Regions from separate parts of the Eubacterium sp. Marseille-QA0814 genome, predicted to be linked through region 2. Evidence: a T-box and tRNA genes for the amino acid it is inferred to sense, from the RefSeq annotation. Region 2 holds a T-box; the other holds one or more tRNA genes.
The links. The T-box of region 2 lies ahead of metG (methionine--tRNA ligase). A T-box ahead of a tRNA ligase gene usually reads a tRNA of that ligase, here a tRNA-Met.
Positions count from the first base shown of each region.

Region 1: it encodes a tRNA-Met, which carries the amino acid that the T-box ahead of metG (methionine--tRNA ligase) is inferred to sense. The anticodon was not compared.

Region 1 covers NZ_CBCPMG010000001.1:769,424-784,855, forward strand. Annotated here, with positions in the region: gene ACQY63_RS03590 (immunoglobulin-like domain-containing protein) at 1-143, opposite strand, end outside; gene ACQY63_RS03595 (hypothetical protein) at 107-295, opposite strand; gene ACQY63_RS03600 (hypothetical protein) at 292-519, opposite strand; gene ACQY63_RS03605 (transposase family protein) at 1,340-1,639, shown strand; gene ACQY63_RS03610 (transposase) at 1,660-1,875, shown strand; gene ilvC (ketol-acid reductoisomerase) at 2,066-3,091, opposite strand; gene ilvN (acetolactate synthase small subunit) at 3,178-3,660, opposite strand; tRNA gene ACQY63_RS03625 (tRNA-Thr) at 3,966-4,038, shown strand; gene rlmB (23S rRNA (guanosine(2251)-2'-O)-methyltransferase RlmB) at 4,145-4,885, opposite strand; gene ACQY63_RS03635 (Mini-ribonuclease 3) at 4,888-5,331, opposite strand; gene cysS (cysteine--tRNA ligase) at 5,361-6,773, opposite strand; gene cysE (serine O-acetyltransferase) at 6,793-7,416, opposite strand; gene ACQY63_RS03650 (GNAT family N-acetyltransferase) at 7,556-8,566, opposite strand; gene ACQY63_RS03655 (DUF2156 domain-containing protein) at 8,578-9,489, opposite strand; gene ispF (2-C-methyl-D-erythritol 2,4-cyclodiphosphate synthase) at 9,500-9,985, opposite strand; tRNA gene ACQY63_RS03665 (tRNA-Met) at 10,150-10,223, opposite strand; tRNA gene ACQY63_RS03670 (tRNA-Val) at 10,278-10,350, opposite strand; gene ACQY63_RS03675 (IS30 family transposase) at 10,622-11,665, opposite strand; gene ACQY63_RS03680 (hypothetical protein) at 11,735-12,109, opposite strand; gene ACQY63_RS03685 (ParB/RepB/Spo0J family partition protein) at 12,112-13,110, opposite strand; gene ACQY63_RS03690 (hypothetical protein) at 13,180-13,470, opposite strand; gene ACQY63_RS03695 (ParA family protein) at 13,671-14,489, opposite strand; gene mobP2 (MobP2 family relaxase) at 15,009-15,432, opposite strand, start outside.
Region 2 covers NZ_CBCPMG010000001.1:1,838,240-1,853,671, reverse strand. Annotated here, with positions in the region: gene ACQY63_RS08565 (glycyl-radical enzyme activating protein) at 1-467, shown strand, start outside; gene ACQY63_RS08560 (transaldolase family protein) at 607-1,284, shown strand; gene ACQY63_RS08555 (Yip1 family protein) at 1,436-2,410, opposite strand; gene ACQY63_RS08550 (LytR/AlgR family response regulator transcription factor) at 2,721-3,443, shown strand; gene ACQY63_RS08545 (sensor histidine kinase) at 3,443-4,699, shown strand; gene ACQY63_RS08540 (cyclic lactone autoinducer peptide) at 4,965-5,117, shown strand; gene ACQY63_RS08535 (accessory gene regulator ArgB-like protein) at 5,163-5,753, shown strand; gene ACQY63_RS08530 (hypothetical protein) at 6,117-6,569, shown strand; gene ACQY63_RS08525 (hypothetical protein) at 6,631-7,086, shown strand; T-box leader at 7,175-7,449, shown strand; gene metG (methionine--tRNA ligase) at 7,571-9,517, shown strand; gene ACQY63_RS08515 (TatD family hydrolase) at 9,592-10,368, shown strand; gene rsmA (16S rRNA (adenine(1518)-N(6)/adenine(1519)-N(6))-dimethyltransferase RsmA) at 10,448-11,317, shown strand; gene ACQY63_RS08505 (N-acetylmuramoyl-L-alanine amidase) at 11,790-12,488, shown strand; gene ACQY63_RS08500 (L-threonylcarbamoyladenylate synthase) at 12,585-13,652, shown strand; gene ACQY63_RS08495 (low molecular weight phosphotyrosine protein phosphatase) at 13,668-14,120, shown strand; gene upp (uracil phosphoribosyltransferase) at 14,140-14,769, shown strand; gene ACQY63_RS08485 (deoxycytidylate deaminase) at 14,875-15,363, shown strand.

The sequences.
Region 1 (15,432 bases), 1.1 Mb from region 2:
CCACACTTAGCCGTTATCCTACATGTCCCCTTTTTTTTACCTTTTATCGTAATTATATTGTTTCTTTTTCCTTTTTTTCTTATTAATTTAACTACTTTTTTATTTGTTACTTTCCATTTAACTTTTTTGTTGTTTTTTTTAATCTTATATTGATTTTCTTTCCCTCTGTAACAGTTATTTTTTTAGTTGAAAATCCTATTTCTTTATCTTTTGTTGCAGCACTACTTTCTTGTATACTAACTAATTGACAAAACATTACAATTAACAGTAAGTATACTATTCTTTTTTTATTCATTCAACATTCCTCCTATATTCTAATGCAACTTTTTCACTATTTTTTTCTGCCACTTTTGTTTTCTCTGTTACGTCGAAATCTATTTGCGAAGAATATTGATATTCTGTCTTATTAACATAATCATACATTACCAAATCGTGCTCTTCTGCATAAATCGTGACCGTAAAACTAAGAAACAGCATCGTTAACATACCAACTATTAAATGCTTTGCAAATTTACTCATATTTACCTACTTATACACCATAAATTTAATAGTAATATATAATATTTTTGTGAATTCTCTATGGTAAAAACCCCCTTTTTCTCATATTTGACATCCTAGTTCTGTCATCTTGTCATTTATAATTGACAACTCCAACTATTTACAAATCCGCCATTTTTATTTCTCCATATATGAATCTCAACAAAAATAATTTGATTTTATATTTTGTTTTTATCAATAAATTTCGCATACTTTTTGAATAATTATTATAGCACATGTTCGTACATATTATTTATGCTTTTTGTATTCCGTGAATATACATATATTTATTGTATTAGTATGCTTAATTGACCAATAAAATTTTATAGTATTTTGACTAATACTCCATTATCTTTTTTCCGCTCTCTGTTACTGATTATAATTTCATAGTAATCTTTCCTTCCTATATTGTCAAGTCCAACTTCACATGGCATCTGTCAATATTAATATTCAAAAAACTGCTTATGTACACATTCCCTTTGCCTTCCGAAGTTGTTCTAAAAATAATCCTATTTTCTTCGAATCCAGTTTACTCCTCCCTCACACTTACAGGTTACTCTATTTAGGAATGTAAGAACACGATGTAAAGCGAGAAATACCAAATATCTTTCACTAGACACCAATGTCTATGAACAATTTAAAAATATTTTACTAATCCCCTGCAAACTGATATCTATATAGGTTCTAAACTTTACTTGGGGGGAAAGTTTAGAGCCTTTATATTTTTACATAAAAAAATAGGCATAGACACCCAAATCCATTATAATTAAATCACCACAAAATAACACAAAGGAGGTCGCCTATGCCTAACAATGATTTTATATCAAATATCTTAGAAATAAAAGACTTAATTATAACAAATGTGGAATCTACACCTGAAAATATATGTATTTCCTTCAAATTAGAAAGACGTGATCATGTTTGTCCAAATTGTGGTGCCATAACAAACAAGGTTCACGACTATCGTAAATCAATTATAAAAGATACTCCAATACTCGGAAAAAATGTATTACTTTTTTATTCCAAACGCAGATGTCATTGTGATTGTTGTGTAAAACATTTTTTCCTAATGCCACCATTGTTATTGATTGATTTCACGTAGTCAGATACGTTACGTGGGCTTTGGAAAATGTCAGAAAACGCATTCAAAAGGAAATGCTTTCATTTAAAAGAAAATATTTCAAGCGGAGCCGACGCATACTCAATGCATTTGATTGTCCATATTCTAATGGATTTACTGAAGGTACAAATAATAAGATTAAGGTGATTAAGCGAAATGCTTATGGATTTAGAAATTTTGAGAATTTTAGAAACAGGATTCTAATGACTTCGATTTAAAAATACCAGGTTATGAATGTTATTCACAACCTGGTTATAAACTTGGGTTACCCCCATGCTTGACAAAGAGCCGCATTTTTCAAATGAACGTCGCCAAAATAAAACAGAAGCAACCTCTTCCTGATGCAAGCATCATTCTGGGATTGCTTCTGTTTTATTTTAAGCGTTCGCTTGAAATAATTGCCTTCGCTTAGTTGTTGATTAATTTGCCGCTTTCGTCATTCCAACTGTAAAGTTTTCTGATTTCTTCTCCAACTTTTTCTGATGGATGTTCTGAAGCTAACTTTCTCATTGCCTTGAAGTGTACCTGACGGCCTGCTGGTGACATGTCAAGTAAGAATTCTTTTGCGAATGTTCCGTCCTGAATGTCTGAAAGAACTTTCTTCATTGCTTTCTTTGTATCTTCTGTTACAATCTTTGGTCCTGTTATGTAATCACCGTATTCTGCTGTGTTTGAGATTGAGTATCTCATTCCTGCAAATCCTGACTGGTAAATTAAGTCTACGATTAATTTCATTTCGTGGATACATTCGAAGTATGCGTTTCTTGGATCATATCCTGCTTCACATAATGTTTCGAATCCTGCCTGCATTAATGCACATACACCACCACAAAGTACAGCCTGTTCTCCGAATAAGTCTGTTTCTGTTTCTGTTCTGAATGTTGTTTCAAGAACTCCGGCTCTTGCTCCGCCAATTCCTAATGCGTATGCTAATGCCATGTCTAATGCTTTACCTGTTGCATCCTGTTCTACTGCTACTAAACAAGGTGTTCCTTTTCCTTCCTGATATTCTGAACGTACTGTATGACCAGGTGCCTTTGGTGCTACCATTGTTACGTCTACATCCTTTGGTGGATTGATGCATCCAAAGTGAATGTTAAATCCATGTGCGAACATTAACATGTTTCCTGCTTCAAGGTTTGGTTCAATGTCCTTCTTGTACATGTCTGCCTGTAGTTCGTCATTTATAAGTATCATTATAATGTCTGCCTGCTTTGCAGCTTCTGCAGCTGTGTATACCTTAAATCCCTGCTTTTCTGCCTTTGCCCATGACTTACTTCCTTCATATAATCCGATGATTACGTCACATCCTGATTCTTTTAAGTTTAATGCATGTGCATGTCCCTGGCTACCATAACCGATGATTGCAATCTTCTTTCCATCTAATAATGATAAGTTACAATCTTCCTGATAAAAAATTCTTGCTTCTGACATTTCTTTGCCTCCATATGTATATTTTTATTTTATTATAGTTAAACTATAAAATAATCTTTTTTACCTAGCCTATTCCTAAATCGACTTTATTTAACACCTCTTGCTAAACCTGTAATACCTGTTCTTACAAGTTCTAAGATTTCGTAATCTTCTAATAAGCTTAAAAACGCTGATAACTTTGACTGACTACCTGTAATTTCAATCATTACACTTTCTTTTGCTACGTCTACGATGTTAGCTCTGAAAATTTCAGTCATAGCCATAACCTGCTGTCTCTGTTCAGGTGTTGTCTTAATCTTAACTAAAATAAGTTCTCTTGTTACTGAATTAGATGGTTCTAAAACATCAACTCTTTTAACATCTTCTAATTTAGTAATCTGCTTTATAATCTGTTCAAGAATGTCATCATCACCTGTTACAACTATTGTCATTCTTGAATAAAGTGGATTCTCAGTTTCACCAACAGTTAAGCTGTCAATGTTGTATCCTCTTCTGCTAAATAAGCCTGCTATTCTGTTCAATACACCTGATGTATTGTCAACTAATACTGATAAAACTTTCTTGTTCATAATGTATTCCCCTTTTCTCAGTTTCTATCAATTAATACTATCACATATAACATTTTTGTCAATGAAACGTATTTATCATTCCTTGTAAATTTTATCAAAAATTTATCCTATTTACAATATATGAATATAACATTTTTTCTTGACCTTTTTTAATATATTTCATATCTGTTTTATACAGCAAGAAATTTATCCACATTTTCTTATTCCCCCAAAGTGCTCCATTAAGGACGCACACTTGTGCAAAAAGAAAATTATTCTGTTGACTAAAAAATATAAATTTTATATACTAATATTTGTTGTGGCAAGCTGCCTTGGCTCAGTCGGTAGAGCGTCGCCTTGGTAAGGCGGAGGTCGGGGGTTCAAGTCCCCTAGGCAGCTTTATAGCTAAAAAGAGTGCATTAAAACTTAATGCACTCTTTTTGATTTCAGTTATTTATTATTTATACAAGCTACTTTCATAATCATTTGAAAGTAGCTTGTATTTTTATTTCATTCTCTGTCTTACGATTTCATACGCCAAAACTCCTGTTGCCACAGAAGCATTTAATGAATCAATATCTCCGAACATGGGAATTGATGCAATAAAGTCGCATTTTTCTTTTACAAGTCTGCTAACACCTTTTCCTTCGTTTCCAACAACCAAACCTATAGGTCCTTTAAGGTCTAAATCGTACATTGTTGTGCCACCCATATCTGCACACACAAACCATAAACCTTTATCTTTTAACTCTTCTATTGTTTTTGAGATGTTTGTAACCTTGGCAACCGGTGTGTAGCTAACTGCTCCGGCTGATGCTTTAACTGCAGTTGCCGTAAGTCCTGCCGCTCTGTGTTTTGGAATAATTACACCATGGGCACCTGCTAAATTTGCTGTACGGATAATTGCCCCTAAATTATGTGGATCTTCAATATCATCTAAAATAACAACAAATGGTGGTTCCCCTTTATCTTCTGCCTTTTTCAAAATATCATCAACTGTTGCATATTCAAAAGCTGCAATATATGCAATAACTCCCTGATGCTTTCCTGTTTCTGACATTTGATCAAGTCTTTCTTTTTTTACATAATTAATTATCGTATCGTGTTTTTTTGCTTCACGTAAAACAGTGTTCATTGAACCTTCTTTGCAATGTTCCAACACAAACAACTTATCTACTGTTTTCCCGGCTCTGAAAGCTTCAATTACGGCATTTCGTCCCTCTATTACAAATTCCTCGTATCTCAAAATTAACCTCTCTTATTTTCTTCGTTATTCTTAAATCTGCTAACAGCCATTTTTATAAGTTCCATCATTCTGTCTGACTGCTTTGTTAAATATAACCATCCCATTAGTGCCTCAAAACCTGTTGCAACTCTGTAATCAGACATTGATGCATTCTTGGCTCTTGTAATTGCCTTGGCATTTCTTCCACGTTTGTAGATTTTCACTTCTTCTTCTGTTAAATCATCCATAATTAAATGAATCATTTCTGCCTGTGTTTGGGCTTTGACTAGATTAGAAGCTGCCTTATGTATTTTGTTTACCTGACGGTTTGCCTCGTCAACAATTACTGTTCTAATGATGATTTCATATATTCCATCACCTATATAAGCCAAAGTCAAAGGAGAATAATCAGTAATTGTTATCTCCTCTAACTCCATTTTGTTTTTTATTATCTCAAATAAATCCATGTTTTGAATTATCTCCATTTTCGCTAAACTTACTTTTCAATATGGTAAGTTGTTCCTTCACGTGTATCCTTTAAAATAATTCCCTTAGAAGCTAACTCATCTCTAATTGAGTCTGCTGTAGCAAAATCTTTGTTTTTCTTTGCTTCTGCACGCTTAGCAATCATTTCATTAATGTATGTTTCTAATTCGCTGTCAATATTTTCTTCTTTCTTTTCTTCAATAGCACCCTTTGTAAGGTCTAATGAAAGAACTTTGTCAAAATCATTTATAATAGCTAATTTTGTTGCCTCATTAGTATCTTCTTTTAATACATCATATACTAATGTAATACCTGAAGCTGTATTTAAATCATTTCCAACAACATCAATGAACTTTTCTTTGTATTCCTTTACTAATTCCTGATTTATTTCGCCATCATTTGTAAGCTTGCCAATACGGTTTCTTAACTTCTTATAGCCGGCAGCTACAGAATCAAGTACCTGGTAACTAAACTGAAGTGGTTTTCTATAATGAGACTGTAAACAGAACATTCTGTACACAACAGGATCATAACCTTTACTTTCTAATAATGAAACTGTAAGGAAATCTCCCTTTGACTTACTCATCTTACCACTCTTATCATTTAAATGATGTACATGGAACCAGTAATTGCACCATTTATGACCTAAAAATGACTCACTCTGTGCAATTTCGTTTGTATGATGTGGGAAAATATTATCAATTCCACCACAATGTAAATCTAAATGTTCTCCTAAATGTTTAATACTAATGCAAGAACATTCAATATGCCATCCAGGGTAACCAACACCCCAAGGACTATCCCATTTTAACTCTTGATTATCAAACTTTGATTTTGTAAACCATAATACAAAGTCTGTTTTATTTTTCTTGTTTTCGTCTTCATCTACATCATCTCTTACACCAACCATAAGTTCATCTTCATCATGACTTGTTAATGTGTAGTATTCTTTAAGCTTTGATGTATCAAAATATACATTACCACCTGCTACATACGCATAATCTTTTTCAAGAAGAACCTTAATCATATTAATAAATTCATCAATACAATTTGTTGCAGGTTCAACTACGTCAGGAGTTTTAATATTTAATTTTTTGCAATCTGAGAAAAATGCATCTGTATAGAATTTGGCAATTTCCATAACTGTCTTATGTTCTCTTTTTGCACCCTTTAACATTTTATCTTCGCCAGTATCAGCATCACTTGATAAATGGCCAACGTCAGTAATATTCATAACTCTCTTTACGTTGTAACCTTCATAACGCAACTCTTTTTCAAGTACATCTTCCATAATATAGCTACGAAGATTTCCAATATGCGCATAATGATAAACTGTAGGTCCACATGTATACATGCCAACCTGTTCTTCTGATATAGGTTTAAAAACTTCTTTTTTCTTTGTTAAAGTATTGTAAATTTTCATATTATCTCCTTTATGTAGACTATTTGTTTTTTAACTTTTCTATTTCATCGTTTAATCTCTTTAATTCATTTTGTACAGGATGTGGAATGTGTACCTGATCTAAATCATTGTGCTGAACCGGAACATTATCCTGTTTTACCACAATACCCGGCACCCCCACAACTGTACAGTTTGGTGGTACTTCCTCCAATACAACAGAGCCTGCTGCAACTTTTGAGTTGTCACCTATTGTAAACGAACCAAGAACTTTCGCTCCCGATCCAATCATAACGTTATTGCCTATAGTGGGATGACGTTTTCCTTTTTCTTTGCCGGTACCTCCAAGGGTAACTCCCTGATATAAAGTAACATTTTCTCCAATTATTGCAGTTTCACCAATAACCACGCCATGACCATGATCAATAAATAAACCTTTACCAATCTGGGCTGCCGGATGAATTTCTATACCTGTCTTTCTGGCTGTTCTTTGTGATATGCGTCTTGCTCTAAAAACTTTTCCTTTTAAATATAGCTTATGAGCTTTTCTATAATTATAAATTGCCCAAAAACTTGGATATAATATTGCCTCAATATCTTTTTTTATTGCAGGATCTCTATCCTTTATTACTTCTACTTCTTCTTTGTAAAATTTTAAAAATCCCATTTTAATCTCCAAACTAAATTCGTCTAATTACTATATATGCATTATATTTTTAATTTAATATCTTATCAGTCAAATACTTAATTAATTATGACACTACAATTCTTTATAATACCACAATTTCTAAAGTATACCACTTTTCTTAAACATAATCGTTTATGAAAAAGCTGTCTTTTTTACAAACCGTTGGAAAATTTGGTATTTTTTTATAGCCAAATATGTGTGCTGTAAGTTCTCCAATACTAACATCAAAATCTACATCTTCCTGATTTTCGATTTTGTCCAGCTTAACACTTCCATGATGGAAATTCATCTTAAAGCATCCATTATTTTCGTTTAAAATCGGATCTGTAATCCTTATTGTTCTTTCTTTAAAATCCTTAAAAGATAACAACCTCAATGTTTTTCTAATATTAATAAGTCTTGCCATTGCGTATGGTTTTCTAACATCACTTTGCCAACTAAGAGTCTGCAAACTGCTGTCTAACACTTCTTCTAATATTTCACCATCTATAAATATTCTGTACCCAACAATTACTTTCTTTTGGATAAACAACTCTATTTCGCCATTTTCAACTTCAACTAACTCAAGCATTTGCTTAAAATAGTCTAAATCTTTTGATAAAGCAATGCGATGGTTACTGTCCATTGCCTGCTGTGCAAAAATTGATAGCTTTACTAAATCTGACTTTTCGGCTTTTCTTCTAATAACAGAATGGCTTGGCTTTCTTCTATGCTCTTTCTCCATCATTTCCCGCTTGTCCATAACAAATTCGAAACCGAATTTTCTATATATTTCTGCATTTTCAGGACTTGATGGAATTAAATATGTAAAAACATCCATATTTAAAAACATACTTGAAATAACGTCCTGAAATATTTCTTTTATATATCCTTTTTTTCTATATTTTTCCCATGTAGCAACTGCATAAATGTAAGTTACATTTGTTTTCAGGTTTCCTACAACTGCATCTTTTGGAATCAAATGAATAGCAGATACAATTTCACCATCCTTTTCATTAACCACTACCTCGTTTTCACGAATTCGTTTGTCAAAGTAGTAATCAACAAACTCTTTTGTATCTTCTTCAAAACAATGCTCATACAAATCTCTTATTTTTGTTTTTTCATTATTCTCAAGTAATCTTACCATAACCACTCTCTCTACTTCTGAATTATTGTGTATTTCTCTACCATATAAATAGGATTATATGATAATTTGGATTTTCTAAGTCCCTCAATTCCCATGTCGTCTTCTCTGTTTTCTTTTCCTGCCAGTGGAAATGCTTCAATTAAAAACTGGCTACAAATATACTGATAAAGTCCTCTTATTTCCGGATTTGCCTTTTCTACCGGCAGATAAACCATATCTTCCTGTTCATAATAATTTCCTATGCAGAAAGACTCTAATTTGCCATCTACATACACACCGCCAATTTTGTAATCAAAAACTTCTTCATTATCCAAAATATATTTGATTCCTTTTGCTTCACTGTCTATAAACTCATGTTCTTCAGCATGACTTTTTGTTTCTTTCCATTTTTCCAAATATTCTAAAATTTCTTTTTCATTTTCTTTACCTAGAATCTTAAATGAGTATCGACCTTCATATTCTTTCTTAAAGGCATTTAGATGATTTTTCTTCTTGTGGTATTTTTTGCCACTGAAAGTTCTTAGTTTTTCAGCATCATATACATAATCGTAGTATGTTCTGTCAGGTATTACTATATATTCATCTTCCGGCAAATCTAAAGTTTCAAGAGCCTTCTTATCAACAAGGTACATTGTTAGTTTCTTCTTTAATACATTGTTGAAATAGTCCTGTGTTTCAAGGAAACATTCTTTCAAGTCTTCTTCCCTGCAACAAGGCACTGATGAATAGTATTGATTATCTTCACTCTTTGCCACCCACATTAATCCATGTTCATTTGTAAAATACCATGTTGGATAACAATTCTCCCAAAGGAACAAATCAAGTATATTACTGTCTGCCGTCTCCGGTCTTCTTAAATTGTAATATTCATTTATTTGGTTGTAGTCCTCTATTTTTATTTCGTGTAATTGATAATCTTTCATATTTTGCCTTCTATCTGTTATGTATATTCTCCTCTAACAATACAATAGCCTGTGATGAAATTCCAAGTCCTTCCCCTGTAAAACCTAACCCTTCTTCTGTTGTTGCTTTTATGCACACCTGATTCACATTAATATTTAATACATCTGCCACATTTTTCACCATCTGTTCCCTGTAGGGAGCAAGTTTCGGTTTCTGGCATATAATTGTTGCATCAATATTTCCTATTACATAATTATTTTCTTCTAATAATTTTCCTACATGCTTCAATAATTTAATACTTGAAATATCCTTATACTGCGGATCAGTATCAGGGAAATGTTTTCCTATATCACCTAATGCTGCTGCACCAAGTAAAGCGTCCATAATTGCATGAACAACAACATCTGCATCTGAATGTCCAAGAAGTCCGTACTCGTATGGAATCTCCACTCCGCCTAATATTAATTTTCTGTTTTCTACTAATTTATGGACATCATATCCCATCCCTATTCTCATAGTATTCTCCTATTAAATTATATTTTTCCGCAAAGATGCTTTTATTATACCACACTTTTTAATAAAATCATTATATTATGTACAAAAACGAAAAAAGTTATCTAAGCCCTTAGTTTTGGTAAAAAAAAACCTAAAACAAAAAAAATTTTAGGGCAATAAAAAAGTAGCGAGAGGGGGATTCGAACCCTCGACACCACGGGTATGAACCGTGTGCTCTAGCCAACTGAGCTATCTCGCCACAATGAATAACACATAAGTGTTAATTATTAAATTGTCATTTGAAAACTATAAATGGGACCTACAGGGCTCGAACCTGTGACCCCCTGCTTGTAAGGCAGATGCTCTCCCAGCTGAGCTAAGATCCCATTGCTTTCAAACTGCTTTATTAATATATACTTTTGAGCGAAAATTGTCAAGCACTTTTTTTATTTTTTTAATATTTTGTAAATGTCAAGTTTAAACGCAAATAAATTTTCCAAAATAAAAAAATAACTTTTTTCAGAATAATTTATCTAAAAATCAGTTATCTTTACCCTCTAATCCTTATATTGTTTTTATTATATATTATAAAAGACCAAACTATCCCCTATATGGATTATATTCTTGTTTTTACATATTAATCATTAATTATTATTGTTAAATTGCCTGCTCTAACTTATACATTTCATCTGATGATTTCCATCCTAATATTTCTCTCGGATATTGATTAATCCAATTTTCAACTTTTTGTACTTCTGATTTTGAAACATCATCAAAATTAGTTCCTTTTGGAAACCACCTTCGTATCATTCTGTTTAGATTTTCATTAGAACCTCTTTCACAGCTTCTGTACGCATGACAGTAATATATTTTAGTACGTTTTCGTTTTTTGTTACGTCTGCTTCTTTCCATTCCTTCCCAGTCAGAAAACTCTGTTCCGTTATCAACGGTAATACTTTTAAATGTTTCCCTGAATCTCTTTTCGCCTAAATCTCTTTCAATTCTGTTTAATGCCTTTACCACTTCTTCAGATGTATGATTATTTAAAAGTCTTATGATTTCCTTTCTTGTTTTTCTTTCAGTTAAAACAAGCAGCGTTTTCTCTACTTCTCCCTGAGCTCCAACAACAGAATCCATTTCCCAATGTCCTACTTCTTCTCGTGTTTCTATCTCCTTAGGTCTTTTATCGATGCTTGTACCTTTACTAAATCTTTTCTGTACTTTTTGTTTTCGTTTGATTTTCTTCTTTCTTCTATATGGAAGATCCGCCAATACAACATTTGGAAAGACACCTGCTTTAATATAGTTATAGAATGTTGTAAGGCATATCTTTGTCTTATATTCCATTCCGTCCCTTTTTATTTCTTCCATGATGGCTGCCGGTGAATAATGGTAATCTGATATCATCATTTCAACATATTCGATAAATTCTTCATCTTTTTCATGCATTATTCTTTTTCTTCCGCATTTACGTTTATTTTCTTCGTATTTAATCTGACCTTTATCATAGCTGTAAATTTTCTTTTCCGACCAGTCAGAACGATTTCTTCTTACTGTCTTTCCTCTTTTAATTTCTCTATATATCGTTGAATAATGATATCCTAACTGTTCAGCTATTTTAACCGGCTTCATTCCTGACTCATACAAAGCTTCTATTTGTATTCTGTCTTCTCTCCTAAGTTGATTATACTTTTTCCCCATATCTTCATTCTCCTATGTACATTAAAAAATTTAGGAAGCAAAACTGCTTCCTAAACCAAAACATTTATTTTATTTTCTTGTTATTTCTATGTTGCTGTCATCCATCGTAATAAGTAAAGCACAATAATTAACTAACGCCTGAAAAAAAGCTTGTGAGAAATTAGCTCCCTGCTCTTCTGCAATCTCTTCAAGTATTTTTTTCTGTGTTTTATCTATATATCCACAAAGCAATGCATCACGCCTTATGTATTTTGGATTAGTTCTTTCCTTTATTAAAATTCGTGGATCTATGTGATTATCTCCATTGATAAAATTTCTTACAGCTTTTCTTATAAATACAACCTGTGTTAATTCTTCCCTGACTGTCAGGTATTCTACCAACCTTAAGCATTCTTCAGTAATGTATGCTGAAAATGCAACTGCATTTTTTCTCGTTCTCTGCATGGCTATCCTTTCACTATTATTTTTTCTAACTTATTTATAATCTTATGATACTCTGCTTCTTCTCTCTCCGTTAAAACAACTTTTCCAGAAGCCAGTGCATTTTCTATATTTGCAATATCATCTACAAACTGCTCCGAAGTAAGTTCTTTTGTTTCTTCCTTGTCCCTGAACTTTTCAACATCTGACGGTTTGATTTTTGTATGTTTTGATTCTTCCGCAAGCTTTTTCTGCTCACTTGATTTTAACATACTCGATGCTTTTTCTGCAACTCCAACTGATATGTTATCATCCAACATTGCGTTGAGCAAATCAGGATCTGCATTATTCTGTACCTTTTCGAACTTGTTTATTTGTCCTCTGGACATTCCGGTTGTTTCTGTCAGTATATCTCTGGTTGATCTACCTTTTATCTGAACTTTGCTTTCTTCTCCATTTTCATCTTCTCCGGTAATTGATTCAACACCTTTTAATCTTAACTCTTCAATTATCTCTTTCCACGCCTGCAATTCATTATACTTATCAGCATCAGAATATTTTCTTGCCTCTTTGTTTGTAGTTATGATTGCATATTTTTCCTTGTTTTCATCTGACAGTGGTAATTTAATTTTATCTAAATCTTTTACAACGCATGGAATCAATGTATATTCATTCCAATCCTCTACTGTGTCATCTGCGATTAACATATCAATTGCTGTGATTCTTCTTTCACCCCCAAGTAACATATAATTTCCATCTTCAAGTCTTCTTACGTTAATTGGTTCGGCGAGTCCATAGTTTTTGATTGACTCTTTTAACTCTTCTATATTATCAATGCTGTAATTATTTTTTGGATTCTTTTTAATTTTCTTTCTTTCAATATTCGAAATTTTCAGCTTAACAATGTCTCTGCTCTTGTCATCCAATAAATCATCACCAAGCATATATCTCTCTTCTGGAATTGTATTTTCCTTTTTGTTTTCTTCTCCAAACCCGCTTATTGAATTTATACTAAACTTTCCCATAATTATTCTCCTTCATATTTTTAACTTTAGCGGTCATTAATGACCCCCTTATTTTTCTATCCTCATCGATTAAAATGTCATTATAAATAATAACACAGTAAATATAATTATCACATTCATTGACAACATATATAAAGCCATTAACGCCAAATTTGTATTACTGCCAATTACCATAGCGAGAAATCCTAAATCTACAAAAAATGTTTGCCATGAAGCTTTAAATGCCATGAGTAATCCTTCTTTGTCATTTTTCTTACGATACCGATATATTCCATATATCATAATTATAATACTTGCTACTTCCATTAGTCCTAACATAAAGTAAGGCATTTTATCAAGTATCTTTTCTAAATAATTCATAAATTTTCTCCTAAAAACAGTTTATTATAAAAATCAACATTTCAACTATAATAATGCTCATAAAAGCCAAACATCCGCCATATATGTACATCTTTGAATCTTATATAAATCCTAAGGATAAAAGTACAACACTCCAAAAAAAAGCTAAAATTTCAAATACTTTCATCATAATAAATTTTCTCCACAACCCTTCCGTTCTTTTATGAATTTCTTTTTAAAATATATTTAGTAAGTTCTATATAATCTTCCGTTACCTTGCATTTATTTTTTCCTGAATCATATTCAAGTAATGGTTTTTGAACAAGACTACATTCTTCTATATTTTTGCTGCTTCCAATTGTTATAGGTAATATATTATTTCCAAACTTGCTTTTCATGATTTCGTAAACTGCTTTGGAAACATTCTTTCTTCCATTCCATTGTGTAAAAAATATTCCGCCTATTTTCAGTTCTGTGTTATATTGTGAAACAGTTTCAAAAACACTCGTAACAAGTCCTACTCCCAACAATGAGCCGCCATCGCATTTAAGCGGAATATATAATTCATCTGCGGCTGCTAAACCATTCATATTTATTAAAGATAGTGAAGGGCTTGTATCAATTATGCAGTAATCATATTCATCATCTAATTGAGCCAGTTTGTTTTTCAATTTGAATTGTTGTGGGGATGCCACATCAGATTTAATTATGTCCTCTGCCTTTGATAATGTTAGGCAGCTTGGTATTATATCAAGATTTTTATATTTCGTTTTTACAATACAGTCATGTATGTCTGCATCTTTATCTAATAGAAGCTTTTCCACCCCTATATGATTTCCACTATTTCTTCCTTTGCATATGTCTTCGAAAATTTCAGTAAAGTTAATTTCACTAAACATCATTGAGCAGTTCATCTGTGGATCTAAGTCTATATTCAAAACTCTCTTTCCAAAATATTCTGCCATCATATGCGATACTGTGTTTACTGTTGATGTTTTTCCTACACCGCCTTTGTTATTAAAAAATATAATTGTTTTCATCTTTCCATCTCCTTTGTATGTTGTTCAATATATAACGTATACTATCATTGTATTATTATATTGTCAATGTATTATATACATCTTTTTTACATTTTCTCGAAATATGTGGTCATTAATGACCACCTGCTTTTTCATGCTCTTTTATCTTACTTTTGTTGATTTCAACTCTAAGGGGTCATTAATGACCTCTAAACTTTTTCTGTCTCTTTTATCTCGCTTTTCGTGATTCCAACTTAGGGGGTCATTAATGACCTCTAAACTTTTTTTGTCTCTTTAATCTTGCTTTTCATGATTTCAACTTAGGGGGTCATTAATGACCTCTAAACTTTTCTGTCTCTTTTATCTCGCTTTTTGTGATTCCAACTTAGGGGGTCATTAATGACCTCTAAACTTTTTTGTCTCTTTAATCTTGCTTTTCATGATTCCAACTTAGGGGGTCATTAATGACCCCTAAACTTTTTTGTCTCTTTAATCTTGCTTTTGATAATTCCAACTTAGGGGGTCATTAATGACCTCTAATTATTCTTTCTCTTCTCCTCGTTGCATCAACATTTCATGCTCTCTTAAATTCTGTCTTCTCTGCCATTCATTCTTCATTGACTTCTTAAGAAATTGTGCTGCATTACTTAACAGCATTGCACTTGTTAATCCGATACTGCTACCATGTTCTTTTAAAACATACTGATTTTTCAAAAAATTCTGTGCAAATTCATTTCCCTGTTCAGCAGCATTATTAATCCATTCCATTCCCAATGTTCTGTTCTGATTTACGACATTACCTGCCAGATATGTTATTCCAAGTGTTACTGCCGCAGAGCTGTTTCCATCTTTAAATGACTGTTCTAAATAAGCTATACCTTTTTGCGCATTAAACACACTACCATCCTTATCTAAATACATCTTACCGAGATAATACTCTGAATATGGTTTTAGATATTCGTTG
Region 2 (15,432 bases):
AGAAAAAGAACATTGCTACAACAATTGAAACTGCTTCTCACATACCAACAAGAATATATCAGGAAGCAATGAAGTATATTGATCATGTTTTTGCGGATTTGAAAATTATTGATTCAGCAGACCATAAGAAATATACCGGTGTGGACAATGAACTTATAAAACAGAATTTGGAATGGTTGTTATCCTCAAAGAAAGCGAAGGATGTAATTATAAGAACACCTTTGATTCCGGGAATGACTACCAGTGAAGAAAACATTGCAGGAATTGCAAGATTCATATCAGATATTTATCCTGATGTTAAGTACGAGATACTTAATTACAATCCATTAGCACAGGCAAAATATGATATGGTTGACAAGCAGTTCTGTTTTGAAGATAACCCACCGTTATATAGCGATGAACAAATGAGAGCATTTGGAAAAATTGCTACAGATAATGGAGTAAAAAATCTCATTTTAGAAATATAGTGTAAGTGCAGAAGACAAAGGTCACAATATCTAAAATAAATTACAGATAAAAATTGAAATTAAAGATTAATATGTACCTAATTAACTTAATGTTAATTTAAATAAACAATAAAGAAAGAGAAAATTTGGAGGTATCAAAATGAAATTTATTATTGATGATGCAAACATAGCTAAGGTTAAGGAAATTTGGGATTTATATCCATGTGATGGTGTAACAACTAACCCATCAATTCTTGCAAAAAGCGGAAGAAATCCTTACGAAGTTTTATCAGAACTTAGAGAAATCGTTGGAAAAGATGGCGAGCTTCACGTACAGGTAGTATCAAAAGATGCTGAAGGAATGATTAAAGAAGCTGGCGTTATTAGAGAAAAATTAGGAGAAAATACATTTGTAAAGATTCCTACAACTCCACAGGGCTTAAAGGCTATGAAGACTTTAGCACCACAGGGAGTAAATATTACAGCTACTGCTATTTACACACCAATGCAGGCATTCTTAGCTGCAAAGGCTGGAGCTAAATACACAGCACCTTACATTAATAGAATAGATAACTTTGGATACAATGGCGTACAGGTTGCTATGGATATCCAGGATATTTTTGAAAATAACAATCTTCCATGTGAAGTTCTTGCAGCAAGCTTTAAGAACTCACAGCAGGTACTTGAACTTACAAAATACGGAATTGGTGCAGCAACAATTGGTTGCGAAGTTATTGAAAACCTTATTAAGAATAAGGCAATTGATGCAGCAATCGATGTATTCAATTCAGATTTTGCTTCAATTACAGGCGAAGGGAAGACAATGGCTGATTGCTAATTCACAATCTCTTTCTAATAGGCGGGTTTCACCTACGGGTGGCCCGCTGTTTTTTTTATATAATAAGAAATTCCTTTAGAATTTCTTATTATATAAAAAACGTTCCACTAGGGAAGCACACTCGTGCGAAAGGAAAAATGTTGCTTTCCAATTAAAAATCCCAGTCACTATAACTATCATAGCTACTATATCCGCCTAAACTATTAGAAATAGATGAACCTACCATTGATGCAGCCATTGAAGCTACAATCGCAACGGCAACAATAGTTAAAACAAAAGAAATTAATAAAGCATATCCTTTTTTGTCAGAGCTAATATCAGCTAAATCAATATAGCTAATTATAAACATTAAGGATGCATATATCATTCCGACATATAAAACTAACATTCCCAAAAGCGGAATAATCATCATTAATATAACTGAAACCACAAGTACGATAGTATTAATAAAAGCATTAACACCTACTAATGAAACAGCATCGCTGAATTTCATCGAACCTTTAAAGAATGTACTTGTTGTTAAAACGAGTAAACCAGCCAATGCAAAATAGTAAGCTGCAAATATTAAAGCAAACATAAGTGAGACTGAAAAAGCAGAATTACTTATAAGCGAACCCAAAATAGGTATACGGTATAAAGCTGTTGCACTTGTACTAATAAGTATAAAAAACATAAGAAATGTTACGATTATATTTGTGCAAATCATTAAGATGCCGTAGGTAGAATCTTTCTTATCTGCGAATTCTTTTGCAATACCTGTTGGTGATTTAAAGAAACTTGTGAATTTTGAAAAGATGAATTTAAACTTTTCAAAAACAGCATTTGCTTTACCAGCTTCGAAAGTTGCTTTAGTATCTGAGGAGTTACTGTTTGCATTTTCATTAGTTGCTGACTGTGAATTGCTATTCTGATTTTTATCTTTATTGCTTGAAGAATTATTATTTTCAGAAGCAATGGAGCTCTCTGCATTTACAGAATTAATGTCAGATTCTGGGTTGCAAGTGTTTGGGTTTGTAGTTTCATTATTAGAGTTTTGTGCATTTGGATTAGTTGTTACATTATCCTGGCAGTTGCACACTTCGCCGTCTTCTAGCGGTTTACCGCAGTGGATACAAAATTTTGCCATTGTTATCCCCCTCCTAAATTATTATTAAAATATATTTAAACAGATTATTATATGAAAAGAATTATAAGAATCTGATTAAACGTTACATAAACTTAGATAATTGTACAAAAAAAAGGAGTAATATGTCAAATTATGCAAAAAGCTCATAGGATAAATACAAAAAAATAGTGTAGGTAGTCAATAAATATTTTAAAATATTAGAAAAATAAGGTCGAAAAGATTCATAAATAATGATAAAATAAAGATTATATGAAAAATTGTACAGACAAAAGGATAAATGTAAAAAAGTGTTCAGGAGAAAGGAATCTGTATGCATATAGTAGTGTGTGATGACGATAAAGGTTGTTGTACAAAAATAGAAAAATGGGTGAAGGAATACAAAACTATAGAAAGTGTCGATATAACAGTGGACGTTTTTTATAGTGCAGAGACTTTAATTGAAAAAATGAAAACAGGATATTTTTTCGACATGATATTTCTAGATATAGAATTACCGAAAAAAACAGGAATTGATTTAGGAAAAATTATTGTAGAAAAATATGATGAACGCTTAGTAAGTATAGTATTTATTTCAGGTAAAAATATTTATTGCGAAAAGCTGTTTGATTTGGAACCGCAGAATTTTCACTTGAAACCTATAGAAAAAGAAATGGTTTTCAATGATTTGAAAAAATATGTGGATAGAAATAGAAACAATAGAGCAATTTTAAAGTACAATGAAAACGGTGTGAAGAAGGGTATATACATTGGAGATATAATTTATATTGAGGCTCGTGAGAAAAATCTGGATGTATATACTAATGATGGAAAGATGACACAAATTCGAGGAAGCATCAAGAACATAGAAGATGAATTTGGCATGTATTACATAGTTAAGTGTCATAAATCCTATGCAGTAAATGCAAAGTATATAGAACGTTATGTTAATAAAAATCTTATATTGAGTAATGGAAAAACTATAGCTGTTGGCAGAAAATATGTACAAAAAATAAAAGAAATATGGTCTAAGTACGAGGAGGATTCGTTTAGATAATGGAAACTATAATTTTTTTAGCAACAGGAATTTTACAGGTATATGAAATAGATATATTATGTAAAGGTTTTTTCAAAGAACAGAGAACTAATAGGATACAATCTTATATGGCATATTTTATAACATATTGTCTCATATCTTTTCCATATTTACTATTTAATATTCCGGTATTAAATACAGTATGCTCTTTTTTAGGAATTATCGTAACGGCTATTACATATAAAGGAACAGTTAAGAAACAAATAGCATCTGTATTTCTATTTATGGCGACAATGTGTTTGTCTGAAGGGATAGTGGCATTTGGTGTAGGAGCCTTTACCCCGGAAGTATTCCAACGAAATGAGTATTATTCATTAACAGGAACAGTGTGCCTTCCAATCGTTCAGCTTGTTGTAGTATTGTTGTTGAGAAACTTTAGCAACATACGTGACGGAGAACATATTTCAGCAGTATATTGGATAATATCAATATTCCTACCAATATCATCAATAGTAATGTTTTATCTATTTTGTAGAAATATAACACACAATGATGTTGCAATTATAACTTGTGTAATTATTTTGATTGTTATAAATGTTTTCGTTTTCTACTTATATGATGAGGTGGCGAAAAATTACAAGTTAGAAAGTAAAAGTAGAGAGCTGGAGTTACAAACAAAATATCAGGAACAACAGTTGAAAACAATGAATGATTCTGTTGAAAAAATCAGAGCATTAAAACATGAATTCAAGAAACATTTTTCCATGCTGGAAACTTTAAGTGAAAGTAAAAATTATGAGGAACTTAACAAGTATTTGCAGGAAATTAATGCAGGCTTTAATCAGGCAAACAAATATATAGAGTCCGGAAATATAGTAATTGACAGCATACTAAATTACAAACTTCAGGAAATGTATGAAAAGGACATAAAAGTAGACACAGAAATTGTACTGCTGGAAAAACTGGACATATCATTTTATGATTTCAATATTATTCTGGGAAATCTCCTTGATAACAGCATTGAGGCAGCAGAACAAACAGAAGAAAAGTACATAAAAATTTATATAACCTATAGAAAACACAAATTAGACATTGAGATACATAATACTACAAATAATAAAGTGGATATGAACAATGTAAAGACAACCAAAAAAGATACAGTAAATCATGGGTATGGAATCAAAAACATAAAAGAAATTTTGAATAAGTACGAAAGTGTATATGATGCAGAGCAGGATGGAAATATGTTCAAAACAAAAATGTGCATTTTCATGTAAAAAGATAACCTTAAAAAGTTTTTATTTTGAAAAGCTGCTTAAATTTTATTATTAGGATATTTAAGTAGCTTTTTCTATATGATAGGAAGTCCTTTTATGCTACTTATAAATCTACAAATTCCGAGAAAAAACAAGAAAAATTTCTTAAATTGCAAGAAAAAAGTGTCGTTCATTCCCAAAAAACTACCGTTTATCGCAAAAGTGAACTTTTGGGGCAAAAATGTGCTATCGTATAAGGCATAAAAAGGAAAGGAGGAAAAACATTATGAAAAAGGAAAAATTTATAAAAGGCTTTGCAAATGTTTTAGCTGCTGTAGCTGTTACAGTAACATCTGGTGTTGCAACAACAGGTTGTTTTGCTTTTTTACATCAGCCGGAACTTCCAAAGGGAGCAGAAAAACTTAGAAAATTCAAATAGGAAAAATTTAATTGGTAAGATTTAAAAATTACCATGAAGTAACAAATGAAAAGAACTACAAAGGAAATAGATAAAATGACAAACATGCTAACTAATTTTATTATTCAGCATAGCGATGTTAAAAGGGAAGACGCAGACATAATCGCATTCGGCGTAAAATATGGATTAATTACATTGGCAGAAATATTGGGAATGGTTGTTATATCTTTTCTTATGAGAGAACTTATTCCGGGAGCGGTTATATTAATCGCTTTTATTTCTATTAGAGTTTATGCAGGTGGCTATCATGCGAAAACTTTACCAAGATGTGTCGTAATGTCCACCATTTTGTTTACATTGATAATTCTTGGTTATAAAATGTTATACTTGCCGATAATTGTTAAGGGACTAATTGCATTATTTTTGGGAGTATTAATATTGATATTTAGTCCGGTTGAAAATGATAATAGAAGATTATCTGAAAACGAGAAAAAAGTATTTAAAAACAGAGCGCTTCTTTTCTATAGCATAAGCTTGATAATTTTTATGTTAATCAAAAAATTATCCAACATATTAGTGTGGGCGTATTTGATGATTCTTGTAGTGTTAATTTGGGGCATTGTAAAAGAGAGAATGAAAATGACTAGCGAGCGCTAGGTTGAAAATGAAGAACAAAAGAAAGGAATCAACAGGCAGAGGATGGCGGCTTTGGCGCTTTGAATAAACACTGGCAGTTGGTTTTGTGAAAAGCTTCAAAAAATCTAGGAGGATAGGTTTTTTGAGGCTTTTTTGATAAAATAAGAAAAAAAAGAATAACAGAAAAATAGCAAATAGTTTTTGATAATAAGAAGGAATTAAAAAAATGGGGAGTTGATATAGGAGACAGCAAAGAAGGAAAAGATGACTTTTTGTGTTATTCTTTTGGGTATGAAATTAAAAGAATATATCATAGCAAATATAATGCAGATAGAGAGTGGGATAATATTTTTTAAATAACATTACACAGGAAAGGGGCATTTTATGTCTAAGAAAAGAATTCTTATAGGTATAATAATTTTATGCCTAATGACAGTGGCAATATTTTGTATAAATGACTACAGACATCAGGAATATTATCACGACATAGAAAAAATAGTATCAGAATCTATAAAGGGAAATATAGATAGTGATGCCATAGACAGTGAGGCTGGGAAGAAATTATATGATTATGTACAAGATATGTATAAGGAATATGATGGCTTAGACGTAAAAGAAGCTGAAGGTTTATGGGATGAAGCAGACTGGAATGAAAAAACAGTTTGGATTAATGAAACTTTTAGTGGAAAGTTAAAGAATTCCTCAAAATCAGAAAAGACTGAGAATGCAGAGAGCTTTAAGATATTTTTTATTATAAAAAACGGCAATGTGTATATCAAAAAAGCAGGTGTATCTGTTAGCGAGGAAGGTGAATATATTTCTGATTTGGATAAATAGGTTCGTTTAATACAACCATGAAGATATAATAAAATTTATACAGGAAAGATTGGTAAAAATTATGGAGATATGTCTTGCATTAATCGCATTGATTGTAATAATTCTTATTTGCTTTATTGTGAAAAAGGTTACAAAAAATAAAAAAAGACCAATATCAATTTTATTAATTATAATCGGCGTTATAGTTGTTAGTGCTGTAGGCATTGGTTTTGTAAAATTCTCAAATGATGAGCAGTATGTTGTGGTCAATGAAAATAATCAGGAAGTATCAATAAAGTTAAAGAATCATAAAGATTATTTTGGATACAAGTTTTATAGATTTAGCAGTTTTGATTCAGAAGAAAGCGTGCTTAAGGAACTTAAAGAAAATGGTTATAATGCATATTATGATGAAGATACAAAGAAAATTTTAATAGAGTATGAGAATGACACTTTTGAGATTAAAAAGGAGAAATCAGAAAAATTGTTGTTTGTAAATCGATACAGTTATATTTTTTGTAAAAATAATGGAAATTAGTGTAGGTATAAATCCAGCTAAAATTCCACGATTTTACTAAATACATAATTGACAAACTACCTATAAAATAATAGAATTAGTGGGTATGACAAACGCGTTGAAAGGAAGAGTAAACTCTAACAAAGCTAACAGAGAGTTCTGGTTGGTGAAAAGGAACAGTGGAGTGAAAGTTGAAGATGGCCCTGGAGCGGTGAAGGTGAGTATATTATATGAGCCGTCAACGGTTACACCCGTTATAGTGTTAATGAGGTCTGAAAGTTTAACATATTTCATTGAAGATATTTTGATGATTGATTATGAATAGATAATGAAATTTCAGATAAAGTAAAGTGGTACCACGAAGTCAACCCTCTCGTCTTTACAAGAAGACGGGAGGGATTTTTTTCATATAAAAGGAAATTCTATTAGATAAATTTCACAGTTAGACTGTAGAGAGTGTAGAAATAAAATGGGATTTCAGAAAAATAGTAGAAGGAGAAGTAAAATGAGCAAAACATATTATTTAACAACAGCAATTGCGTACACATCAGGCAAGCCACATATTGGCAATACTTACGAAGCAATTTTGGCAGACAGTATTGTACGTTTTAAAAGACAGCAGGGATATGACGTAAGATTTCAGACAGGAACAGATGAACATGGACAGAAAATCGAAATAAAGGCAGCAGAAGCAGGAGTAACACCAAAGGAATTTGTTGATAAAACAGCAGGTGTTATTAAAGAAATCTGGGATCAGATGAACACATCATATGACAAATTTATTAGAACAACAGACCCTGACCATGAAAAACAGGTTCAGAAAATCTTTAAAAAATTATATGATCAGGGTGATATTTATAAAGGATATTATGAAGGAATGTACTGCACACCTTGTGAGTCATTCTTTACAGAATCACAGTTAGTTGATGGAAAATGTCCTGACTGTGGAAGAGAAGTAACTCCTGCAAAGGAAGAAGCTTACTTCTTTAGAATGAGCAAATATGCAGACAGATTAATTGAACACATTAACACTCATCCTGAATTTATTCAGCCTGAATCAAGAAAGAATGAAATGATGAACAACTTCCTTCTTCCGGGACTTCAGGATTTGTGCGTTTCAAGAACATCATTTAAGTGGGGCATTCCTGTAGACTTTGATCCGGACCACGTAGTTTATGTATGGATTGACGCATTATCAAACTATATTACAGGATTAGGATTTGACCTTGATGGAAACAGTGATCCAATGTTTGAAAAATATTGGCCTGCAGACCTTCATTTAATTGGAAAAGATATTTTAAGATTCCATACAATTTATTGGCCAATTATGCTTATGGCACTTGACCTTCCACTTCCAAAGCAGGTATTTGGACATCCTTGGTTATTGCAGGGTGATGGTAAGATGAGTAAGTCAAAGGGTAATGTGATTTATGCTGATGATTTAGCAAGTATTTTTGGCGTAGATGCAGTTAGATACTTTGTACTTCATGAAATGCCATTTGAAAATGATGGAACTATTACATGGGATTTAATGGTTGAGAGAATGAACTCAGACCTTGCAAATACATTAGGAAACCTTATAAACAGAACAATTTCAATGTCAAATAAATATTTTGGCGGCGTTGTTGAAAACAAGGGTGTAGAAGGTGACGTTGATGCAGACTTTAAGAAAGTTGTATTAGAAGCACCTGTTAAAGCAGCAGAAAAAATGGATAAATTACGTGTTGCAGATGCAATTACAGAAATTTTTGCATTATTTAAGAGAAGTAACAAATATATTGATGAAACAATGCCTTGGGCTTTGGCAAAGGACGAGACACAGCAGGACAGACTTGCAACAGTTCTTTACAATTTAATTGAAGCAATTAATATTGGTGCAAGTTTACTTGAGCCATTTATGCCTGAAACATCAGCAAAGATTTTAGCACAGATTAACGGTGCACCAAGAGCTTTTGATGATATGACTGAATTTGGTAAATACCAGTCAGGAAACAAGGTTGTAGAAAAGCCTGAAATTCTTTTTGCCAGAATGGACCAGAAGGAAGTAATGGAAAAAGTTAAGGAAATCGAGGAAGCACAGAAGGCAGAAGTTCAGGGAGAAAAATATCCTGAAGTTGAAAAGAAGCCTGAAATTACAATTGATGACTTTGACAAAATCCAGATTCAGGTTGGTGAAGTTATTAAGTGCGAGCCTGTTAAGAAGGCAAAGAAACTTTTAGTTTCACAGATTAAGATTGGCGCAGAAACAAGACAGATTGTTTCCGGTATTGCAAAATACTATAAGCCTGAAGAAATGGTTGGAAAGAAAGTGGCTGTTATTACTAACTTAAAACCATGTAAACTTTGTGGTGTTGAATCACAGGGTATGATTCTTGCAGCAGGAGATGACGAAGGAAATCTTTCTGTTGTAACAGTTGATAAGGATATTGTAGCAGGAAGTGAAATCTGCTAAAGTTATATGTAGGTTCGGGGCTTTGTCCCTGAACCCATTAAAGCAATAGTGCTTTAGCATCAGGAGGAAATAAAATGATTTTTGATACACATGCTCACTATGATGACGAGGCTTTTGATGACGACAGAGAGCAACTTTTAGAGAGAATGAGAAACAGAGGAGTTGAGTATATTGTTAATGTTGGAGCTTCAATGGCATCATGTAAAAGCACAATAGGTTTAATTAGAAGATTTCCATATGTATACGGAGCGTTGGGAGTACATCCTGACGAAGTGGCTGAGCTAACTGACGATGATTATAATTGGTTAGCTAAGAGCGTGTATAAACCTAAGATTGTAGCTGTTGGTGAAATTGGATTGGATTATCATTGGAATGACAATAGGGAGCAGCAGATTGCAGCTTTTGAAAGACAGATGGACATTGCAAGAAAAGCAGAACTTCCAATTATTATTCACAGTAGAGATGCTGCAAAAGATACATACGATGTAATGAAGTCAAATAAGGCAGATGAAATTGGCGGAGTTATTCATTGTTTCTCATATACTAAAGAAATGGCAAAGCAGTTTTTAGATATGGGATTTTATCTTGGAATTGGCGGCGTTGTTACTTTTAATAATGCAAAAAAACTTCAGGAAGTTGTGGAGTATATGCCTATGGACAGAATGGTTATAGAAACAGATTGTCCATATCTTGCACCTGTTCCAAACAGAGGTAAGAGAAATGATTCATTTAATCTCCCTTATGTTGTAAGTAAAATTGCTGAAATTAAAGGTATAAGTTCCGATGAGGTAATTGACATAACAAGCGAAAATGCAAAGAAGTTATACGGAATTGTACAAAATCAAATATAAATTTGATTAGTGAATTAAAGCAAATTAAAGTTTTAAATTAATTTTATATTAATTATAGAAGTAATTAGTGAGGTATTATATGGCATATTTAGGTTCGCCTAGTGCAACTAAAGAAATTATTAATAAATACAGTTTTGCTTTTCAAAAAAAATTTGGACAAAACTTTTTAATTGATTCTAATATATTAGAGAGCATTGTAAGTGCGGCTGATATTACAAAGGATGATTTCGTCCTTGAAATTGGACCTGGAATTGGAACAATGACACAGTATTTATGTGAGGCAGCGCGTCAGGTAGTGGCTGTTGAAATTGATAAAATGCTTATTCCAATTTTAAAAGATACATTGTCTGAATATGATAATGTAGAAGTGATTAATCAGGATGTTTTAAAACTGGACATTAAAGCTCTTGCACAGGAAAAGAATAATGGAAAGCCAATTAAGGTTGTAGCTAATTTGCCATATTATATTACAACACCAATTATTATGGGCTTGTTTGAAAGCAAGGTCCCAATTGAAAGTATTACCATTATGGTACAAAAGGAAGTTGCCGACAGAATGCAGACAGGTCCCGGTTCAAAAGATTATGGTGCTTTATCTCTTGCGGTTCAGTATTACGCAGATGCTAAGGTGCAGTTAAATGTATCAGCGTCATGTTTTATGCCAAGACCTAATGTGGATTCTGCAGTAATCAAATTAACTGCTCATGAAAAGCCGGTGGTTGATGTTGACGAAACATTAATGTTTAAAGTAATTAGAGCAAGCTTCAATCAGAGAAGAAAAACGTTAGTCAATGGCTTGAAAAATTCTTCCGAATTGGACTACACAAAGGAAGAAATAGTTCAGGCAATTAAAGCTATTGGCAAAGAAGAAAACATCCGCGGAGAAAAGTTGACTTTAGAAGAATTTGCTGCATTAAGTAATAGCTTGAAGGTGGTAAGGGAGAAATAAAAATAAATGAAAACCTATTGGATAGAAAGAATATCTGATAGGTTTTCTTTTATTTGGAAGTTTGCTGATTTGATATAGTAGATGGTATAATAAATAAGGATTGATGAGTGAGCAGGTTTTAAGTATACCGTAACGATATAATTATTTTAAAGGAGGGCGAGTTATGATTTACTAAAATTAAAGAAAAGTGCATTTGTTGTTGGAACGATGACGGAACTGTTAGAGGATGGTTTTAAACGAATTGATGTGCCGGAAAACGATTTAAAATTATTAAATTCGTTAATAAATTAATCGATAATATAAAAAATATTTTAACGGAGTTGTATTGTGATATCAGTATAGCTTCTTTTTTTATACAATAAGTGTAACACGCATTTTTGATGTTTCAAAAACATATAATTTACAAAAATAGGAACTGCTCTATTGGTAAAACATGATATCAGTAAAAAGTTATAAAAAAATGGAAATTTTCATGGCGATTATTCTGCTTGTTTCCGTAACTGCAATTGCCTGTAACATGGAAAAAGTAGTGAAAGAGCCGACAAAAGAAAATGGCGAAGTAGTAACCACAAAAAATTTTAATGGAAAAACTGTTGTAATTGATCCAGGGCATGGTGGAGATGATCCGGGAAAAATTGGTGTAAATAAAGAGAAAGAAAAAGATGTGAATTTGGCTATTAGTAAGAAGCTTTTTCAGGTACTAAATGAACAGGGGTATAAGGTTGTACTAACCAGAAGCGAAGATGTTGTTTTGGGGGATGGAGTTAAGTTTTCTAAAATAAGGGATTTAAATAAACGCTGTGAAATAGTAAACAACGCCTATGAAGAAAATAATAAATGTATTATGGTTAGTATTCACCAAAACAGCTTTACGCAGACGTCAGTTCATGGAGCACAAAGTTTTTATTTTCAAAGGTCAGAGCAAAGCAAGCTGCTAGGTGAAACTTTGCAGAAAATCCTAAATGAAAAGGTAAATGATAAAGAAAAAAAGGCAAAGCCAAATGACAGTTACTATATTTTAATAAATTCAAAATGTCCGGGAATAATTGTAGAGTGTGGTTTTTTAAGCAATAGCGATGAGGCAACAAAATTGACAAATGAAACATATCAAAAAGAGCTGGCAGAAATCTTGAGTGAAGGCATTTCTACATACTTTAATATGCAGCGATAAATGGCGATTCCTGGTGAAAAGATAAAGGGGTCTAACGTTGTATTTTAGATGTAATTATGATAAAATAAAACGGATATAGGTCAGGTGAGGCGAGAAATGAACACGAAGATAATTAACATTGATAAAGACAATATAGATGGGGAAGCATTAAAGGAAGCAGGGCAGATTATTCGAGATGGAGGCCTTGTTGCATTTCCAACAGAAACGGTTTATGGATTGGGTGCAAATGCACTTGACGCCCAGGCAGCTATGAAGGTTTATGCTGCGAAAGGACGCCCATCAGACAACCCATTAATTGCACATATTTGTGACATAGAAATGCTGAAACCATTGGTAAAGAAAATACCACCGGTGGCAGAGAAATTAATGGATGCTTTTTGGCCGGGACCACTTACTTTAATTTTTGAGAAAAGCGATATTGTTCCAAAAGGAACAACAGGTGGCTTGGATACTGTGGCTATCAGATTTCCAAATCATCCTATTGCAAGCAGATTAATTAAAGAAGCCGGAACAAGCATTGCGGCACCAAGTGCCAACTTATCAGGTAAGCCAAGTCCAACACTTGGTGAGCATGTAATCGATGATTTGGACGGTCGCATAGACATGATTATTGATGGTGGCATGGTAGGAATGGGATTGGAGTCTACAATTATAGATGTAACAGTAGATCCACCTCTTGTTTTACGACCAGGATTTATAACATACGAAATGGCAAAGAAGGTTGTTAGCAACCTTGAGATAGATCAGGCCATTTTGAAGAAACCGGTAGAAGGTTTGAAACCAAAAGCTCCGGGTATGAAATACAGACATTATGCACCAGCAGCAGATTTTCGTATTTTTAAAGGTGATGCGAATAAAGTTGCTCAGCACATAATTGATTCAGCTAATGCAAAAGCTGAAGAAGGAAAGAAGACAGGAATAATAACAGCTAACCAGCATTTAGGATTGTACCAGGGAAAAATAAATGAGAACATTAAGGTAGTATCTCTGGGCGATTTGGACAAGCCGGAAACAATAGCAAACATGTTGTTTAAAGCGCTTCGCGATTTTGACAAAGAGGGAACTGAATTCATTTTTGGGGAAGCTTTTTCAGAGGACAACATTGGATGGGCTATTATGAACAGGCTTACAAAGGCAGCTGGTTATAACATAATGGATGTGTAGCAGTTCGGAGGAAAAATGTTAGAATATTCAAAAGTAATATTTGTAACTGATACAGACACTTCGTTAGGACCATTGGCGGCAGCTCTACTTAAGCATTATTTACCACAGGAGAGAGCTACTATTGAGTCTAAGGGACTAGCAGTGTTATTTCCGGAACCTATGAACCCAAAGACCGTTGCCATTGCAGCGTCAAAGGGGATTGAAATTGACAGAAGTTCAGTTCAATTAACAGGTGAAGATTTTGGAAAAGATGTATTGGTACTTGTATTAGACGAAACAAAGAAGCAGGGCATTTATGATGACTTTGCTGAAGCAGTGAATGTCTATACACTTAAAGAGTATATTAATGAGCAAGGAAGTATAACTAACCCGGATGGTGGGGAACTTGCTGATTATGCGAAACTTTATGATACGGTTGATGAAGTGATTATAAAGTTGGCGAATAAGTTAAAACATAATAAGATATAATATGTACGGAGGAAGAAACATGGCAAAGATAATGATAATGGATCATCCATTGATTCAGCACAAGATTGGAATTATCAGACAGGCAACTACAGGAACAAAGGATTTCAGACAGTTAATAAGCGAAATTGCAATGCTTATTACTTATGAAGCAACAAGAGATTTGGAGCTTGAAGATGTAGAAGTTGAAACACCTATTTGTAAAACAACAATTAAGCAGTTAGGTGGAAAGAAACTTGCAATCGTTCCAATTCTTAGAGCTGGTTTAGGTATGGTTGATGGTATGCTTGCGCTTATTCCATCAGCAAAGGTTGGACATATTGGTCTTTACAGAGATCCAGTAACAGCAGAACCTCACGAGTATTATTGCAAGCTTCCTGAAGATTGCGATAAGAGAGAAGTTTTTGTGGTAGATCCAATGCTTGCAACAGGTGGTTCAGCTATTGCAGCAATCCAGATGTTAAAGGATAAGGGCGTTAAGAACATTAGACTTATGTGTATTATTGCAGCACCTGAAGGAATTGAAGCTTTTGAAAAGGCTCATCCGGACGTAGATGTTTACATTGGTGCAAAAGACGAAAAATTAAACGAACACAAATATATTGTTCCAGGTCTTGGCGATGCAGGAGACAGAATTTTCGGAACAAAATAGTAACTAGAAATGAAGAAAGACTTTTCTTAAGGAGAAGGATTTCTTCATTTTTAATATAAGAAGGATTTTAAATATGAGGGCAAAACATGATTGGAGGACGAGACAATGAGTAACAAAAGAAAAGACTATATTTCATGGAACGAATATTTTATGGGCGTGGCATCGTTAGCTGCGTTGCGCTCAAAGGATCCAAATACTCAGGTGGGAGCCTGTATTGTAAGTGAAGATAACAAGATTTTGTCAATGGGATATAACGGACTTCCAATTGGCTGTAGTGACGATGAATTTCCTTGGAATAGGGAAAGCGACGATCCTTATGACAACAAATATTTTTATACAACTCATAGCGAACTAAATGCAATATTAAATTACCGCGGTGGTAGTTTAGAAGGGGCAAAAATATATGTAACTTTATTCCCTTGCAATGAATGTGCCAAGGCGATTATTCAATGTGGCATAAAGGAAGTTATTTACGGAGACGACAAATATGGCGACACTTCATCTGTGAAAGCTTCTAAAAGAATGATGGAAGCAGCGGGAGTTAAATACACACCATATGAAAAGTCAGGAAAGGAAATAAAAATAAAGTTGTAGAAGTTTTATATTTTATGCGGTAAACCTGTAACTAGGGTGCGGTATAAATTATAATTTAGTTGATTTACA